DNA from 4 places in the Pararhizobium sp. DWP3-4 genome. Region 3 is predicted to be linked to each of the others. Evidence: predicted binding sites of a transcription regulator. Region 3 holds the regulator's gene; each other region holds the start of a gene.
The links. The regulator LexA, encoded in region 3, represses DNA repair genes until DNA is damaged. The targets are predictions, from matches to a motif close to TGTTCNNNNTGTGTTCNG.

Region 1 (4,167 bases), 120 kb from region 3:
CTGCATGAAGACGAGGTTCCAGATTTCGATGAAGCGGTCGCCATCTTCATCCTTGGAGCCGGGAGGGCCGCCCCAGATATGATCGCCGTGATCGTAGAAAATTTCAGAACAGGGACCGCATGGGCCGGTATCGCCCATCGCCCAGAAATTGTCGCTGGTCGGAATACGGATGATCCGGTCGTCGGTCAGGCCGGCAATCTTCTTCCACAGGCCGAAAGCCTCGTCGTCCGTGTGATAGACGGTGACCAGCAGGCGTTTGGCGTCGATGCCATACTCCTTGGTGATCAGGTTCCAGGCAAGCTCGATCGCCCGCTCCTTGAAATAATCGCCGAAGGAGAAATTGCCGAGCATTTCGAAGAAGGTGTGGTGACGCGCGGTATAACCGACATTGTCGAGGTCGTTGTGCTTGCCGCCGGCGCGCACGCATTTCTGCGCGGTCGCAGCCGTCGAATAGGAACGCTGCTCAAGGCCGGTAAAGACGTTCTTGAATTGCACCATGCCGGCATTGGTGAACATCAGGGTCGGGTCGTTGCGCGGAACCAGCGGGCTCGACGCTACGACTTCATGGCCGTTCTTCTTGAAGTAGTCGAGGAACGTCGACCGGATTTCATTCACGCCGCTCATATTGCGCCCTTATCTCTTGCATCGGACCGTCCGCGACCTGCCTGGCCGAACCGCGAACCGGAAACTTTTGAAAATTGCGGATCACCGGACATCCGCCGATCCTCTCCCGCCCCATGGGAACACAGGCTTTTATCGTCAGGGCCAATCCCTGTCCAGACGGCAAAAGAAAACCGGCCGCCCTTGGAAAGGGCGGCCGGCAAACATGATGTCGAAAATCAAGCGATCTTATGCCAGAGCGGCATCGTCATCCTCGTCTCCGGCTTCCGGGCCGCCATTCTCAAGGAATTTCTCGGCGATCAATCCTGCATTCTGGCGCAGCGACAGTTCGATCTCCTTGGCCGTATCGGGATTGTCGCGCAGGAACATCTTGGCATTCTCGCGGCCCTGGCCGAGGCGCTGGCTGTTATAAGAGAACCAGGCACCGGATTTTTCCACGATGCCAGCCTTGACGCCGAGATCGACCAACTCGCCGGTCTTGGATACGCCTTCGCCATACATGATGTCGAATTCGACCTGTTTGAAGGGCGGCGCCATCTTGTTCTTGACGACCTTGACGCGCGTCTGGTTGCCGATCACCTCTTCGCGATCCTTGACGGCGCCGATACGGCGGATGTCGAGGCGAACGGAAGCGTAGAACTTCAGGGCGTTACCGCCTGTCGTCGTTTCCGGCGAACCGAACATGACGCCGATCTTCATGCGGATCTGGTTGATGAAGATGACCATGCAGTTCGACTTGGAGATCGACGCGGTCAGCTTGCGCAGCGCCTGGCTCATCAGGCGGGCCTGGAGGCCGGGAAGGCTGTCGCCCATTTCGCCTTCGATTTCAGCGCGCGGCACCAGTGCAGCAACCGAATCGATGACGAGTACGTCGATGGCGCCGGAACGCACCAGCGTATCGGTGATTTCCAGGGCCTGTTCGCCGGTATCCGGCTGCGAGATCAACAGGTTTTCGAGATCGACGCCGAGCTTGCGGGCATAGACCGGATCCAGCGCATGTTCCGCATCGACGAAGGCGCAGATGCCGCCCTTCTTCTGGGCTTCGGCAATGGTCTGCAGTGCCAGCGTCGTCTTGCCCGAGCTTTCAGGTCCATAGATTTCGATGACGCGCCCCTTGGGCAGTCCGCCGATACCAAGCGCGATATCCAGGCTCAACGATCCCGTCGAAACGGTTTCGATTTCGACAATGCTGTCTTTTCCACCGAGCTTCATGATCGATCCCTTGCCGAACGAACGTTCGATCTGGGAAAGTGCCGCTTCAAGTGCCTTGCTTTTATCCACCGATTTGTCCTCTACAAGCCGCAAAGAGTTTTGTGCCATGTGATCCACCTTTAAGTTATGGAAGCTGTTGAGGCAATGAAGTCGCCGATGAAAGCTATGTACACTTTTTGTTCTCATTTTGCAAGAGCCATCTATGAACTTGATTTATCAACATAAACGGATGCGTGTTCTTTTCTTGTTCCATGCCTCGTTCGACAGATTCCACAATCGGTGGAAATGACTGAAACAAAAAGCGGATCAACATCATAGCGCAACGAATCGCCAGGGATCGGCACACGGGAAAACGCATGACAGGCAGACAAGTTTCCATCTTCGGCGGCGCGCATATCGACCGCCGGGCCCGTATCTTCGGCACCACCGTGCCGGGATCGAGCAATCCGGGCAGCTGGTTCGAGGAGGCCGGCGGCGGCGGCTTCAACGCGGCCCGCAATCTGGCGCGGCTTGGACATGACGTTCGCATGATCAGCCCGCGCGGCGGCGATGCCGCCGGCGAAACGGTGGCCCGGGCGGCAAGCGAAGCCGGGGTTATCGATTGCCCCTTCATCTTCCTCGATCGCAAGACGCCAAGCTACACGGCCATTCTCGAAAATGACGGCAATCTGGTCATCGCGCTGGCCGACATGGAGCTTTACCGGCTGTTTTCTCCCAGGCGATTGCAACAGAAGGCCATGCGCGAAATCATCTCGGCAAGCGATCTGATCGTCACCGATGCCAACCTGCCCGAAGAGACGCTGACCGGTCTGGTTGCCCGGGCAAACGCCGGAACAAAGCCGATCGCCGCCATCGCCATTTCCCCTGCGAAAGTCGCGCGGCTGGTGCAAAGTCTGCCCGGGCTCACCTTCCTGTTCATGAACGAGGCGGAAGCGCGGGCACTGACGGGCCGCGACAGCGCGGAAGCCGCAGAATGGCCTGTTCTGCTCGAGGCGGCCGGCCTGACCGGCGGCGTCATCACCCGCGGCGGCAAGCCCGCAATCGCCTTTCAGAACGGGCGAACCGTTACGGTCGCACCGCCGCAGCTTGACGCGCTGGCCGACGTCACGGGCGCTGGCGATTCGCTCGCAGCCGGGTTCCTGTCGGCATTTGTCCAAGGTGATCCGCTCGACATATGCCTTCGCTCCGGCGTTGCCGCTGCCGGCATCACCGTCCGGTCGCCACTGGCCGTATCGGAAAAAATGTCGCGGGCAATGCTCGAAGAAGCAATTCGACTTGTGCCGTCAGCCGAAATCCTGTCATGAACGCGCCTTAAAAAGCCAAACAAGGATCCGCGATGACCAAGCCCTTCTCCCCCCTTCTGCCGATGGAATATTCCAGCGAAGTCGCGGCCGCCAAGGCACGCGGCGCAGCGATCGTCGCGCTTGAATCCACCATCATCACCCATGGCATGCCTTTCCCGGGCAATCTCAACATGGCCCGTAGCGTCGAGGCGATCATCCGTGAAGAAGGTGCCGTCCCGGCAACGATCGCCGTCATCGACGGTGTCCTGCATATCGGCCTTGAAGATGCCCAACTGGAAGCGCTGGCGCAGACGCAAGGCGCCATGAAGCTGTCGCGCGCCGATCTCGCCTTTGCGATCGCCGAGCGCCGCACCGGCGCCACCACGGTGGCCGCAACGATGATTGCAGCGGCGCGCGCCGGCATCCGCGTGTTTGCCACCGGCGGCATCGGCGGCGTGCATCGCAAGGCCGAAGAAAGCTTCGACATCTCCGCCGACCTCGACGAACTGGCCCGCACCGGCGTCATCGTCGTCTGCGCCGGCGCAAAAGCCATTCTCGACATTCCAAAAACCCTGGAAGTTCTGGAAACGCGCGGCGTTCCGGTCGTCACCTATGACAGCGACATCTTTCCGGCCTTCTGGTCGCGCGACAGCGGCCTGGAGAGCCCGCTGATGCTGAACAGCCCGGCAGCAATTGCCAATTTCCAGAGGATGCGCGACCTGCTCGGCGTCGATGGCGGCATGCTGATTGCCAATCCGGTACCGGAGGCCAACGAAATCCCGCGCGACGAAATGGAAATCTACATCACCCGGGCACTGGACAATGCCGCGCGCGACGAGATTTCCGGCAAGAAAGTCACGCCCTACCTGCTCGACAGCATTTTCGGCCTGACCGACGGCCGCAGCCTCGAGACCAATATCGCCTTGGTCGAGAACAATGCCCGGCTTGCGGCCGAGATTGCCGTCGCTCTGGTCTGAATTCAAACCACCATCGAAAATCGGGGGCTGGCTGCCAGCCCCCGCAATGTCAGCCCTGCCGCCCTGCCCGCGCA
Region 2 (4,167 bases), 430 kb from region 3:
GAGGATATATCCTTGATACCCTGCACGCGCGAAACGGCACCCTCGATCACCGAGGTCAGTTCGCGGTCGACCGTTTCCGGCGAAGCGCCGTCGAACTGTGTGTTGACCGAAACCACCGGCTGGTCCACCTGGGGCAGTTCGCGAATCTCGATACCGTTCAGCGCCGCAAGACCAGCAACGATGATCAGCGTATTGACGACAAGCGCAAAGATCGGCCGGCGGATGAAAAGCGCTGTGAAGCCGGCTGTGCTGCCAGTACCCTTGTGTCCGGAACCACCGCTCATTTCGCTGCCTCCGCCTCGGAAACCTTCTGTTCCTGGTCGGCCTGCTGCGGTTTCTGTTTTTCTTGCCGCGGCTCCCCGGCGATGCGAACCGCCCCGCCATCACGCAGCCGCTGTACGCCTTCGATCACCACGGCATCGCCCTTGGCCAGTTTTGCATCGACCAGCACCTTGTCGGAATTACGCTGGATGATCTTGACCGGAACCCGCTGCGACTTCTCGTCCTCGACACGCCAGACGAAAGACCCGTCGGCACTCCACTGGATCGCCAGCGGATTGACCGTCGGATAGGTGTCGCCGGCAAACCGCACCGAAACGGAAAACGACATGCCGGCCCGCAGCGTATCGTCGGGATTGTCGATCCGCGCCCGCACCCGCAGCGTCCGGCTGGCCTGGTCGACACGGTTGTCGATGGCGTCGATGACGCCGGAAAGCTCCGAGGCCGGCAGCGCGATGGCGGTCGCCGAAATATCCTGACCGACCTCGACCTTGGTCGAAAACCGCTCCGGCACCCAGAAATCGACGAGGATCTGCGAGCGATCGTCGACCACGGCGATTGGCGTCGATGTGGTGACGTAGTCACCCGGATGGGCGGTGATGATGCCGACGATGCCGCCAGAGGGAGCCGCGATATCGCGGCGCTTCAAATCCAGTTCCGCCGTCTGCAGCGCCAGTTCGGCGGCCTGCATGGCAAATTCGGCTTCGCGCAGGATGGCTACCGAAACGGCATTACCGAGCTTGCGGTTGCGCTCGACCTTTTCGCGGGCGCTGTCCAGCGCAACCTTGGCCTGGGCCGCGGCAATCTTCTGCTCGTCGCTGTCGAGCTTGGCAACGACCTGCCCCTTCTCGATGCGATCGCCAGATCTCACCAGTATTTCCGAGAGATTGCCGGTCGCCAGCGGCGTGACGCTGACCGAAAGAATCGCTTCGCCGCTGCCGATGGCATTCAGCCTATCGTTGACGACGGCGGTATCGGCCGGCTGCATGACGACAAGCGGCGCACCGCCACCTTGACCGCGCCCGCCTTGGTTCTGGCCACCCTGCCCTTGCGCTTCACCTTGTTTGGCGGCATCCGCAGGTTTCGCAACATAGGCAAGCAGCGTCTCCGGCACGCCGGCTTTGGCCAGCATCGCACCGGCCCCCGGTACGAAGCGAACCCAGATGCCAAGGCCGACGGCAAGAATGACCAGACAGATCAAAAGCTGCTTCCAAAGCCGCATGCAAAACTCCAATTGATTAAGCGGGTTTCGGCCATTCTGGCGCGCGAAGCCCGATATTGCGGCAACTATCTCTTTTTGCTGCACTGCAGGCAATGCTAGAATGGCATCATTACGCAATTGTAACAAAAGCCCTTTTTGGCCCCGCAAGCCCTTGCCCGGACCCGACAAGACCCTGCACTGCCCCTAGCCGCAGACAACTAGCCTAGACAATCGGAGATCTCATGAGCACCATCGCAAAACACCCGGACCCGGAGAGCGATCCGCGCGTCAAAGCCGTCTTCGACGACATTCGCGCGACCCGCAAATCCGACTTCATCAACAATATGTGGCACTATCTCGCTTTTGACAGCGGCCTGCTCGAAAACACCTGGGCCGAGGTCAAAACCGTGATGGCGACCCCATCGGCGCTCGACCCGCTCGTCAAGGAAATGCTTTATATCGCCGTCTCGGTCACCAATGGCTGCGGTTACTGCGCTCATTCCCACACGGCAGCCGCCAAAGCCAAGGGCATGACGGATGAACAGCACGCCGATCTGCTGCGCGTCATCGCGCTTGCCGCCAAGACCAATCAGCTGGCAACGGCCCTGCAGCTTCCCATCGATCCCGTCTTCGATGCCGATCATCGGCGTTGATCGCGGCCAAAAAGCGGTTGTCTCCACAAGCAAGCTGGACATTCTGGAATAAAAGCAGAACGGAATTCTGGCCTTTCGGCTCCGAATCACTACATTGAGCCGCATGAGCAATGGTTTTGACGATATTCCCTTCTTCGATGAGGAACCGGCGCCACGCCCGCAGCGTGGCCTGAGCCCGCAGCCGGCACCGCCTGCGCCCGGCGGCGGCATCGCCGCGCGCGCCATGGCAGCCCGCGACCAGCACCGTATTCCCGATTATCTCTCCGGCCTCAACCCGGAACAGCGCGAAGCCGTGGAAGCGTTGGATGGCCCGGTCTTGGTGCTCGCCGGCGCCGGTACCGGCAAGACCCGCGTTCTCACCACCCGCATCGCCCATATCCTTGCCTCCGGCCGCGCCTTCCCATCACAGATTCTTGCCGTCACCTTCACCAACAAGGCGGCGCGCGAGATGAAGGAGCGCGTCGGCGTTCTCGTCGGTGGCGCCGTCGAAGGCATGCCGTGGATGGGCACGTTCCATTCGATCGGCGTCAAGCTCTTGCGCCGCCATGCCGAACTGGTCGGGCTGAAATCCTCGTTCACCATCCTCGATACCGACGACGTGGTGCGGCTGATCAAGCAGTTGATCCAGGCGGACGGCATCGACGACAAGCGCTGGCCGGCCAAACAGTTCGCCCAGATGATCGACGGCTGGAAGAACAAGGGCCTCGGTCCCGCCGAGATTCCCGAGGGTGACGCCCGTGCCTTTGCCAATGGTAAGGGCCGCGAACTCTATGCCGCTTATCAGGCCCGGCTGATGACACTCAACGCCTGCGATTTCGGCGATCTGCTGCTGCATCCCATTCGCATGTTCCGCATCAATCCGGATGTCTTGCGCGAATATCACGACAAGTTCCGCTATATCCTCGTCGACGAATATCAGGACACCAACACCGCCCAGTATATGTGGCTGCGCCTGCTTGCCCAGCGGCCGAAGGGCGTTCCACAGAACGTCTGCTGCGTTGGGGACGACGACCAGTCGATCTATGGCTGGCGCGGAGCCGAGGTCGACAACATCCTGCGCTTCGAGAAGGATTTCCCCGGCGCCAAGGTGGTCAAGCTTGAGCGCAACTACCGCTCCACCGAGCACATTTTGGGTGCCGCCGGCCACCTGATCGCCCATAATGAAGGCCGTCTCGGCAAGACGCTGTTCACCGACCGCGTCGATCCCAACGACGACAAGGTGCAGGTGCACGCCGCCTGGGATTCGGAAGAGGAAGCCCGCGCCGTCGGCGAGGAGATCGAACAGCTCCAGCGCACGCAGCACCCGCTCAACAATATGGCGATCCTGGTGCGCGCCTCCTTCCAGATGCGCGAGTTCGAAGACCGGTTCGTCACGCTCGGCCTCAACTACCGCGTCATCGGCGGCCCGCGCTTCTACGAGCGCCTCGAAATCCGCGATGCGCTGGCCTATTTCCGCCTCGTCTGCCAGCCGGCCGACGACCTGGCCTTTGAGCGCATCGTCAATACGCCGAAGCGCGGCCTTGGCGACACCACGGTGCGTGCGCTGCACGACTATGCCCGCAAGCGCGACATCCCGATGCTGGCAGCGTCGGCCGATATCATCGAAACCGACGAGATGAAGCCAAAACCGCGCAAGTCGCTGTTCGATGTCGTCTCGATGTTCCAGCGCTGGCAGGGCCTGCTCGAAAACACACCGCATACCGAGCTTGCCGAGACCATTCTCGAAGAGTCCGGCTATACGGACATGTGGAAGAACGACAAATCAGCCGAAGCGCCGGGCCGGTTGGAAAACCTGAAGGAACTGATCCGCTCGATGGAACAGTTCGAGAGCATGCGCGGCTTCCTCGAACACATCGCGCTGGTGATGGATGTCGAGCAGAATGCCGAGCTCGACGCCGTCTCGATCATGACCCTGCATTCGGCCAAGGGCCTCGAATTCGAGACAGTCTTCCTGCCCGGCTGGGAAGAAGGCCTGTTTCCGCACCAGCGGGCGCTCGACGAAGGCGGCCGCTCCGGGCTTGAGGAAGAACGCCG
Region 3 (4,167 bases):
AACATCGTGAAAACCTGATGCGAAAACTGGACCTGCACAGCGGCGCAGAACTGACGGCGTATGCTATTCGCCTAGGGTTGGCGGCAGGTTAGAAGGTCGCAGCCATGCCGTCCAGGTCCAGGTCCGGTGCCGGTTCGATCAGGCGCCCTTATGCGCCAGGGCGATGCCCAAGCCGATTAAAATCGATCCGCACGCTTTTGGAACGAGCCAGCTTGAACCGCCTGTGCCGACCCGTCCAAGGGCAAAGGATGCAATGCCGACGGCGACCAGGTCAGCGATGGACAAGGCCAGATTGACGATCAGACCAAGGATGAGAAACTGCAGCCACACAGGTGTGCCGGGTGCCGGGTCGATGAATTGCGGCAGGAAGGTCAGAAAAAACAGCGCGGTCTTGGGATTGAGGACCTCGACGACGATACTGTCACGCAGAACGCCGGGCGCTGCGTTGGCAATTTTTTCGCCGTCCCGCCGGCGGCCAAGAAACATGGTGACACCCAACCACACGAGATAGGCGGCGCCGGCGAATTTGATGACATTGTAAACGGCGGGCGCTTGGTCGAGAATCGCCGCCAAACCCAATGCTGTCGCGACGATATGAACGTAGCAGCCCAGATGAATACCGAAGGCCGCCATCAATCCGGCCCGCGGCCCGTGCGCCAGTGTCTGTGCCGTCATGTAGAGAATGGCAGGGCCTGGCATGCAAGCGAAAATCAGAGTCGCAAAGGCGAACGGCATCAACTGTTCCAGTGGCAACATAGCGGCTCCTCCAACCGGTAGCGCCGCCCCTTGTTCAGAACGGCGTTGATGAAGCCATCCCGGTCAAGCCGCGATTCTGTCATCGACGCCGGGAGAAATGCACGCAGGAGGGGTGCAAGAGACATACGGCAGGTGCCGTATTTCGGCATGAACAGGCAGTCGAACTGCCACCAGCGTTAACGGCGGGTTACCGCCATTGCTGGTGATCATTGGGGGCCGCAGCATCAAAATGCGTCATGCGCATTTCACAGGCGATGCATGCCGTGCGGATGGATGATGAGCAGTGATCGTTCGGTGCATATTATGGCGAGATTGTTTCCCCGGCTGCCAAATTATGTTATCGTCACTCCTACGCATTGAGTACGCATTCAGCAGTGGAGCGCCCGTGACCAGCGTGTTGCAGCGTCTGTTCCCCACTTGAACGTATGTGCTGCAAGCCGGCGAAGGAGAATGCAATGCATTACAGCGTGCAGTTTTTCACTTGGACCCCGAAGCAGGGCGTCCATCAGGTCGGATCCACCATCGAGATCGATGCGGTCAACCCGAAGCTTGCGGCCGTGTCACTGCTCGGACTTCGGCTGGACGAAACAGGTGCAGCCAAAAAACTGGCGGTACGCGTCTGGACGAAACCGGATGACAGCAAGGCCGATTGCGCCTGCTTCTATTATCATTGATTAGCCCCGGTCCGTGATATCCCGACCGCAACGGTGGACGCGGAACGCCCATCCATTGTTGCCGACTGCTTGTCTCTTCCTGATCAAGAGTGCCGGATTAAAACAACGGTCCAGAGGTTCTGCCTGAAAAAATCGCGTGGAAGGATTTGCTCGCGCCGTAATCGACCTTGGTCGAAACGGCAACGCCGTTGCTCGTTTCCGCCTGAGACTGACATCTGTGGGAAATTTGGAGGCCTCGCCCGGAATTGAACCGGGGTGCAAGGATTTGCAGTCCTCTGCGTCACCACTCCGCCACGAGGCCTCACGAGTTCAAATAGTCGAACTGTGGCGGCGGTTTAGAATGATCCTAGACAAATCGCAAGAGGATATTTCTCAAAAACGCTCTTGGCCAGTTCCGAAATGATATTTCCGATCTGTCGTCACAACCCTGAGGCGACGCTTAAGTTGGCCTCCGACAAACCGGAACGAGATCACAGCAGCCGATGAAAATTCGCAACGCCCCTGCCCTGATCGATTGGTGCATTACCGAAGGGAATGGAAGGCGGGTTTCGAAAGTCGCCCCATAGTCAGGCGCCATCTCCGCCGTGTTGAATGATGGAGCGGCCCCGCCGCTGGTTGACTTGGCTGAAACCAAGTCCTGCCAAGTACCAAGTTTGAAAGCAGCGCTGAGAAGACGTGATCTCAAATCCAACGCATCGCCAACGCCTTGTCGCTCCGAGCTCTGCGGCCGTTTTCCATCGTCATTCGAGTTTTTTTGCGTTGCAGTGCGCATCGCTCGGTTATCACCTGATCATGCGGGCAGAAGACGTGGTCCGTTCAATGGTAACGGCGGATCAGTCCGACAAGTTTCCCCTGTATCTTGACCCGGTCAGGCCCGAAGATGCGGGTTTCGTAGGCAGGGTTGGCGGCCTCCAGTGCGATCGACGCCCCTTTCCGTCGAAAACGCTTCAGCGTCGCTTCCTCGTCATCAACCAAAGCGACGACGATTTCGCCCGGGCTGGCGCTGTTCGTGTTGCGGATGATGACCGTGTCGCCATCCAGAATACCTGCCTCGATCATCGAATCGCCGCGTACTTCAAGTGCATAATGCTCGCCTGCGCCGACCATCTCGAGGGGCACGGAAATATCATGCGTGTTGTTCTGGATCGCCGAGATCGGCACACCGGCGGCAATCCTGCCCATCACCGGTATCGAGACCGTATCGCTGTTTGCGGCGGCTTTGGCGGGAGCTGCAGGGGCCGGTTGCACGCCAAGACTGCCCTGAATGATGCTCGGTGAAAAGCCCCGCTTGGGTTGGAGGCTCATCGAATAGGCCTCCGGCAACTTGATCACCTCCAGTGCACGCGCACGGTTGGGAAGGCGGCGGATAAACCCCCTCTCCTCAAGCGCTGTGATCAGCCGGTGAATGCCGGATTTTGAGGCCAGATCCAGCGCATCCTTCATTTCATCGAACGATGGAGGCACACCCGACTCTTTCATTCTTTCGTGAATGAACAGAAGCAGTTCCTGTTGCTTGCGGGTCAGCATGAACGATCACTCCAGAATCGAGAAACAAATCAAGAACGAACATTATCTGTTCCATATGTGTTCCGCAAGTGCTTAAAAATCATCGAATGTTTTCAAAGGGCACATGGCGACACAAACGATCGGATCGGGTCCTTTCATCCTACTGTTTTCACCGGAGTATTCCCGCTCGCGCAGAAGTGGGCCGTATTACAGAACCTCTGCACAACCTGGAGCGGTTCGTTTGTAAGGACCGTGGCTCCAAAAAAGACTGATGGATGTAATGGCACGGCATGTCGATGAGCGTGGCAATGTCGTTTTCGCCGGAAAAGACAAACCGAACCGCACAGCTAAATGCCAAAAGGCATGTCAGGATTTCTTGGGCGGCTGGTGTTGCTGGCTTTGAGGTGCGGGAATGTTTAGCAAGAGCACAGAGGTTAATGCCGCGACCCCGAGTCCAGGAGAATGCCCCGGCAGCCGGTGTGGCGACGCGGCCCAATCAAGGAACGATCGACACCCCCTAGCATGATGTCCTGAAACAGCAGCTGTTACGGTGTTCTAATTGGACGCTTGCCATTTTCGCGCCCACCACACCGATAGCCTGCGTCGCCGGCGCCTGACGAAGGCGAGATCATGCGACAGGACAAGGAACCCCAGCGGCACCATCCAGAATCCGAGGACCGGCAGAAACCCGAGGATGCCGCCAAAAATCAACGTGCCGCCGATGGTGATGCGCAATAGACGCGATTGCGGCAGCCGCATCCGCCATGAACCAATGACCAGTTCATGCGTTCGCGCGTCGATGCCGAATTTTTTCGTTTTTTGCGGTTCTGCCATATATTCCACCTATCAAGCGTAAAGCGCGTGCCCGTTATGCTACAGTCCCGCAATGCCAAGGGTTTGGCTCGCAGGCAGCCGGAATGCGCTGCCTCCCACAGATGGGAAGTTCTCCACAGTCTGACAAGATTGTGCGTTTTTTTTGAAAAACCGCTTGGCAAATCGGAAAAGCATTTGTATTAGCAGCCTCACTTCTGCAGGACATACCGCCGCAGATGATCCCTGGTAGCTCAGCGGTAGAGCATTCGACTGTTAATCGACAGGTCGCCGGTTCGAATCCGGCCCGGGGAGCCAGTTTTCAAAGGCCTTGCTGAAAAAGCAAGGCCTTTTTGATTCGAGGCGAATGGGTCGGCCGGTAACCGGCGTGGCATGGTAGTTTGCGGTATCATCGGTCATC
Region 4 (4,167 bases), on a different contig from region 3:
CTGACGCAGCTTTTCGCACAGGAAATGCAGGAGTGCTGTGCCCGGAAGTTCATTGGCATGCAATGCCGCCTGGATATAGATTTTCGGCGCCTTGGCGTCGCTGCCGTTGAACCGGATGATCGGAAGCCGCCATTCGACACCCGGTGTGTCACCCTTGATGACGATTTCAGAAATGTCCATGACCATCCTCCCTTTTGCAATTTCAGGGGCTTATGCGGGTTCCGGCCGATGGGCGCAAGATGCCAAAACTTGCAGCTTGCCCAGGATCGCGCATTGCCGAGACAGCAATGGTAAGCGTCAATCGGCGCGTGGATGACCACGCGCCGATTGACTTCAAGAAGGTTCGCGGTGACAGAAAATCACTTCTTGTCGAGGAAGGACCGGATTGCAGCAACCGTCGCCTCCGGTTGTTCTTCCATCAGCCAGTGACCGGATGCCGGGATCACCACTCCGGTGACATTGTCGGCCGCAGCACTGGCAACCACAGCCATGGTCTGCCCGAAAGACTTTTCGCCGCCGATCGCAAGGACCGGCATCGTCAGCTTGCCCTTGGCCAGAAATGCCTTGCTGTCGATCGCATCCTGATCGAAGGCCGCGAATTGCGCAAAACCGGCGTGCATCGCACCGGGCTGGGCGTAGAGAGCGGCGTAATGCTGCCGTGAAGCCTCATCCCATTTCTTCGGATCGGCGGAAAACTCATTCCAGAAGCGATCGAGATAGATGCGCTCACGGCCAGCCACAAGGCGTTCCATATCCGGCCCGCCGAAGCGGAAATGCCAGAGCAGCGGATGCTTGAGGATTTCCTCCCATGGCCCGACGCCTGGGATCGGCGCGTCCAAAAGCACGAATTTGCTGACGTCCTGCGGATATTGAGCAACGAAGGCGTATCCCACCATGTTGCCGATATCGTGGGCGACCACATCGGTCCTTTCCACATTCAGCACCTTCAGAACACCGGCGATATCCTGACCTTGCGTCTTCTTGTCGTAACCTTCAGCTGGTTTGGCCGAAAGACCCATGCCGCGCAGATCGGGCACGATGACCGTGTGATCCCGGGCGAGATCGACAGCCAGCGGCACCCACATGTCGCCGGTTTCGCCATAGCCATGCAACAGGACCACAGCCGGCCCCTTGCCGCCCACCCGGACATGCAGCACCGTGCCGTTGGTGGCGATTTCCTGCGTGGTGAACTCTGCAGGATAGTGCGGAACGCCCTCGGCAAAAGCGGGAGCGGAAAAAGCGATGACGGCAGATGCGATCAGAGAGCGGAGCATGACGATCTTCCAGTTTTGCGACAGCCGAAATAGCCGTCTGATGGCGGCAAGATCGCATTCGTTTCCGGTTCGCACTAGACACCCAATTCCGGAACTCACGTTCGGAAATGGCGAACAATCCGCCCGGGCCTTGTGCCTGCCACTGCAAGCTCAAGGCCCGATACAGGTCAATCCAGCAAAGGCCAGCGATCGAGATATTCGTATTCGCTCTTGCCAATGAGACTGCGGATCAGCACGAATTCGCGCGCAATCCAGCGGACGGGTTCGGCCAGCATATGTTCCGGCACCGGCGTCTCATCGTAAAACACCGTCATATGCGGCATGAAGCGCGGATTGTAGGTAAAGTTCAGACCCACCGCCCACATTTCCTTGGCGAGTTGGACGTGCAGGTCCATCATCTCCTCGCTGCGGATCGCATTGGCCAGAACGACAGCCTTGGCGCCGGCGAAGGACATGGCACGATCGAAGTTCACCTCGAACGGTGCCGCCTTGACGGTCGCCATCGCCGCCGATATGGCGAAGACGATATCGTCCGGGAAATCCTGATATTTGCCGATGCCATTGAGCGAGACATGCATCAGCTCATGCGGCCGCGGACTTTTCGACAGCCCATAGCGCCGCGCGATGTCCCTTCCCGTCTCGACGGCCTGCAACGCCACCTCCCGCTCCGGCACGAGGGCAAGGAACAGATTGCTCTTTCCATGATCATCGGCATATTTCTGGTGGGACCGGAGCGGCACGGCTGCGCCGGCCTGACCGAGTGAAAATGACTTCTGTTCAATGCGCACGACCCCGGCTTTTCCAAGCATGGCAGACCTCATCTCTTTTTGGATGTCGCCACTATAGCCGAGTCGAGCTTGAGATCAAGAACAAAACAAGAACAATATGAATTTATTCCCACGCCGACGGAGGTACTGCGGCGCGCCCTTGCACCAATTTGACCCTCCCCGGAACGGAGTGAAATCACCTTGGACCCGTCATTCCAGTGCAAGAAACGGGTGGCGGGATGCGAAAAACTGAGCGAAACTGCGCCTATGACCTACATTCACGAAATCATCGCCTCGCCCGTCGGCAGACTTGAGCTTGTTGCCCGGGGCGACGGTTTGGCTGCCATTCTCTGGGAGAAGGATGACCCGAAGCGTGTCAGGCTCGGGGAACGGATAGAGGGGCCAAATCACCCTGTTCTGCTTGAAACAGAACGGCAACTGGAAGAGTATTTCGCTGGCGTCAGGACGAACTTTACCGTTCCGCTTGATCTGGCCGGCACCGCGTTCCAGAAAGCGGTCTGGCAGGCGCTGTTGACAATCCCCTACGGCCAAACCCGAACCTATGCGGGCCTTGCCCGGCAGATCGGCCACCCCACGGCATACCGTGCGATGGGAGCCGCCAATGGCAGAAACCCGGTGTCGATCATCGTGCCCTGCCACCGCGCCATCGGATCGGACGGCCAGTTGCATGGATTTGCCGGAGGGCTGGAGGCCAAGCGATATCTGCTGGCACTGGAAAGCAACCGGCTGAAGGCGGCGGCCTGAAGGACGCCAGAGTATTTAACCCCGCTGCCTTGCGCGGGCAACGGAAGGAATGGAGCGATGGCAGAGAAAGCACAGACCTATCACGTTTTCGAAACAGCCGGCGGCTATTGCGGCATTGCCTGGAACGATATCGGCATCACCCGCTTCCAGTTGCCAACGAAAAGCGCAGAAGCCACCGAACGCAACGTGCTGCGCCGCGTGCCAGGCGGCGAACCCGGTGCGCCGACGCCCGCTATCAGCGAGGTCATCACCGCCATCCGGCGGTATTTTGACGGCGAGACCATCGATTTCTCAGGTGTAGCCCTCGATCTTGACGGTCAGGACGAGTTTTTCCGGCAGATCTACCAGGCTCTTCGCCGCGTCGGCTGGGGCCATACGACCACCTATGGCAGCCTCGCCAAGGAACTCGGCGCCGGACCACAGGCCGCCCGCGATGTCGGTCAGGCCATGGCCAGGAACCCCGTGCCCTTGATCATTCCGTGCCACCGCGTGGTTGCCGCCGGCGGCAAGGTCGGCGGCTTTTCCGCACCCGGCGGCGCGACCTCCAAGGTCCGCATGCTGGAACTCGAAGGCGTGCATGTCGGCGCGCCGGAAGCAGCGCAGCAGTCGCTACTGCTGTGACCGATCCGTTGACGGATGGACTGACCTCGTCATCAACCGTGCCGGGTCACAGCACATCCGCCTGAGCGCTGCAGCGGCAGGGCCTTATTCAGAAAAGACCGCGTCGGCCAAAATCATTCCCACTCGATCGTGCCGGGCGGCTTCGACGTCACGTCGTAGACGACGCGGTTGATGCCGCGGACTTCGTTGATGATGCGGGTGGCGGCGCGGCCGAGGAAGTCCATGTCGTAGTGGTAGAAATCGGCGGTCATGCCATCCACCGAGGTGACGGCGCGCAGGGCGCAGACGAATTCGTAGGTGCGGCCGTCGCCCATGACGCCGACGGTCTGGACCGGCAGCAGCACGGCAAAGGCCTGCCAGATGGCGTCGTAAAGGCCGGCCTTGCGGATTTCGTCGAGATAGACGGCATCGGCTTCGCGCAGGATTTCCAGCTTTTCGCGGGTGATGCCGCCCGGGCAGCGGATGGCGAGACCTGGCCCCGGGAACGGGTGACGGCCGATGAAGCTATCGGGCAGGCCGAGTTCCTTGCCGAGGATGCGGACTTCATCCTTGAACAGTTCGCGCAACGGCTCGACCAGCTGCATGTTCATGCGATCAGGCAGGCCTCCGACATTATGGTGCGACTTGATGGTGACCGAAGGGCCGCCGGTGAAGGAAACGCTTTCGATGACATCCGGATAGAGCGTGCCCTGGGCGAGGAAATCGGCGCCACCAAGCTTCTTGGCTTCCGCTTCGAATAC

Region 1: a site for LexA is predicted at 2,068-2,085, ahead of recA (recombinase RecA). Genes of this name have one in related genera too.
Region 2: a site for LexA is predicted at 2,178-2,195, ahead of ACP7E6_RS02905 (ATP-dependent helicase). Genes of this name have one in related genera too.
Region 4: a site for LexA is predicted at 2,140-2,157, ahead of ACP7E6_RS18090 (2'-5' RNA ligase family protein). Genes of this name have one in related genera too.

What each region holds. Positions count from the first base shown of each region.
Region 1 covers NZ_JAFCXF010000001.1:932,079-936,245, reverse strand. Annotated here, with positions in the region: gene alaS (alanine--tRNA ligase) at 1-624, opposite strand, end outside; gene recA (recombinase RecA) at 850-1,941, opposite strand; gene ACP7E6_RS04390 (carbohydrate kinase family protein) at 2,190-3,137, shown strand; gene ACP7E6_RS04385 (pseudouridine-5'-phosphate glycosidase) at 3,170-4,093, shown strand; gene ACP7E6_RS04380 (D-alanine--D-alanine ligase family protein) at 4,143-4,167, opposite strand, start outside.
Region 2 covers NZ_JAFCXF010000001.1:623,336-627,502, reverse strand. Annotated here, with positions in the region: gene ACP7E6_RS02920 (efflux RND transporter permease subunit) at 1-284, opposite strand, end outside; gene ACP7E6_RS02915 (efflux RND transporter periplasmic adaptor subunit) at 281-1,501, opposite strand; gene ACP7E6_RS02910 (carboxymuconolactone decarboxylase family protein) at 1,723-2,133, shown strand; gene ACP7E6_RS02905 (ATP-dependent helicase) at 2,237-4,167, shown strand, end outside.
Region 3 covers NZ_JAFCXF010000001.1:1,050,366-1,054,532, reverse strand. Annotated here, with positions in the region: gene ACP7E6_RS05010 (response regulator) at 1-92, shown strand, start outside; gene ACP7E6_RS05005 (LysE family translocator) at 139-756, opposite strand; gene ACP7E6_RS05000 (hypothetical protein) at 1,212-1,430, shown strand; tRNA gene ACP7E6_RS04995 (tRNA-Cys) at 1,658-1,731, opposite strand; gene lexA (transcriptional repressor LexA) at 2,247-2,957, opposite strand; gene ACP7E6_RS04985 (hypothetical protein) at 3,492-3,770, opposite strand; tRNA gene ACP7E6_RS04980 (tRNA-Asn) at 3,990-4,064, shown strand.
Region 4 covers NZ_JAFCXF010000006.1:386,528-390,694, reverse strand. Annotated here, with positions in the region: gene ACP7E6_RS18100 (M14 family zinc carboxypeptidase) at 1-180, opposite strand, end outside; gene ACP7E6_RS18095 (alpha/beta fold hydrolase) at 360-1,274, opposite strand; gene ACP7E6_RS18090 (2'-5' RNA ligase family protein) at 1,442-2,083, opposite strand; gene ACP7E6_RS18085 (methylated-DNA--[protein]-cysteine S-methyltransferase) at 2,309-2,806, shown strand; gene ACP7E6_RS18080 (methylated-DNA--[protein]-cysteine S-methyltransferase) at 2,864-3,427, shown strand; gene guaA (glutamine-hydrolyzing GMP synthase) at 3,541-4,167, opposite strand, start outside.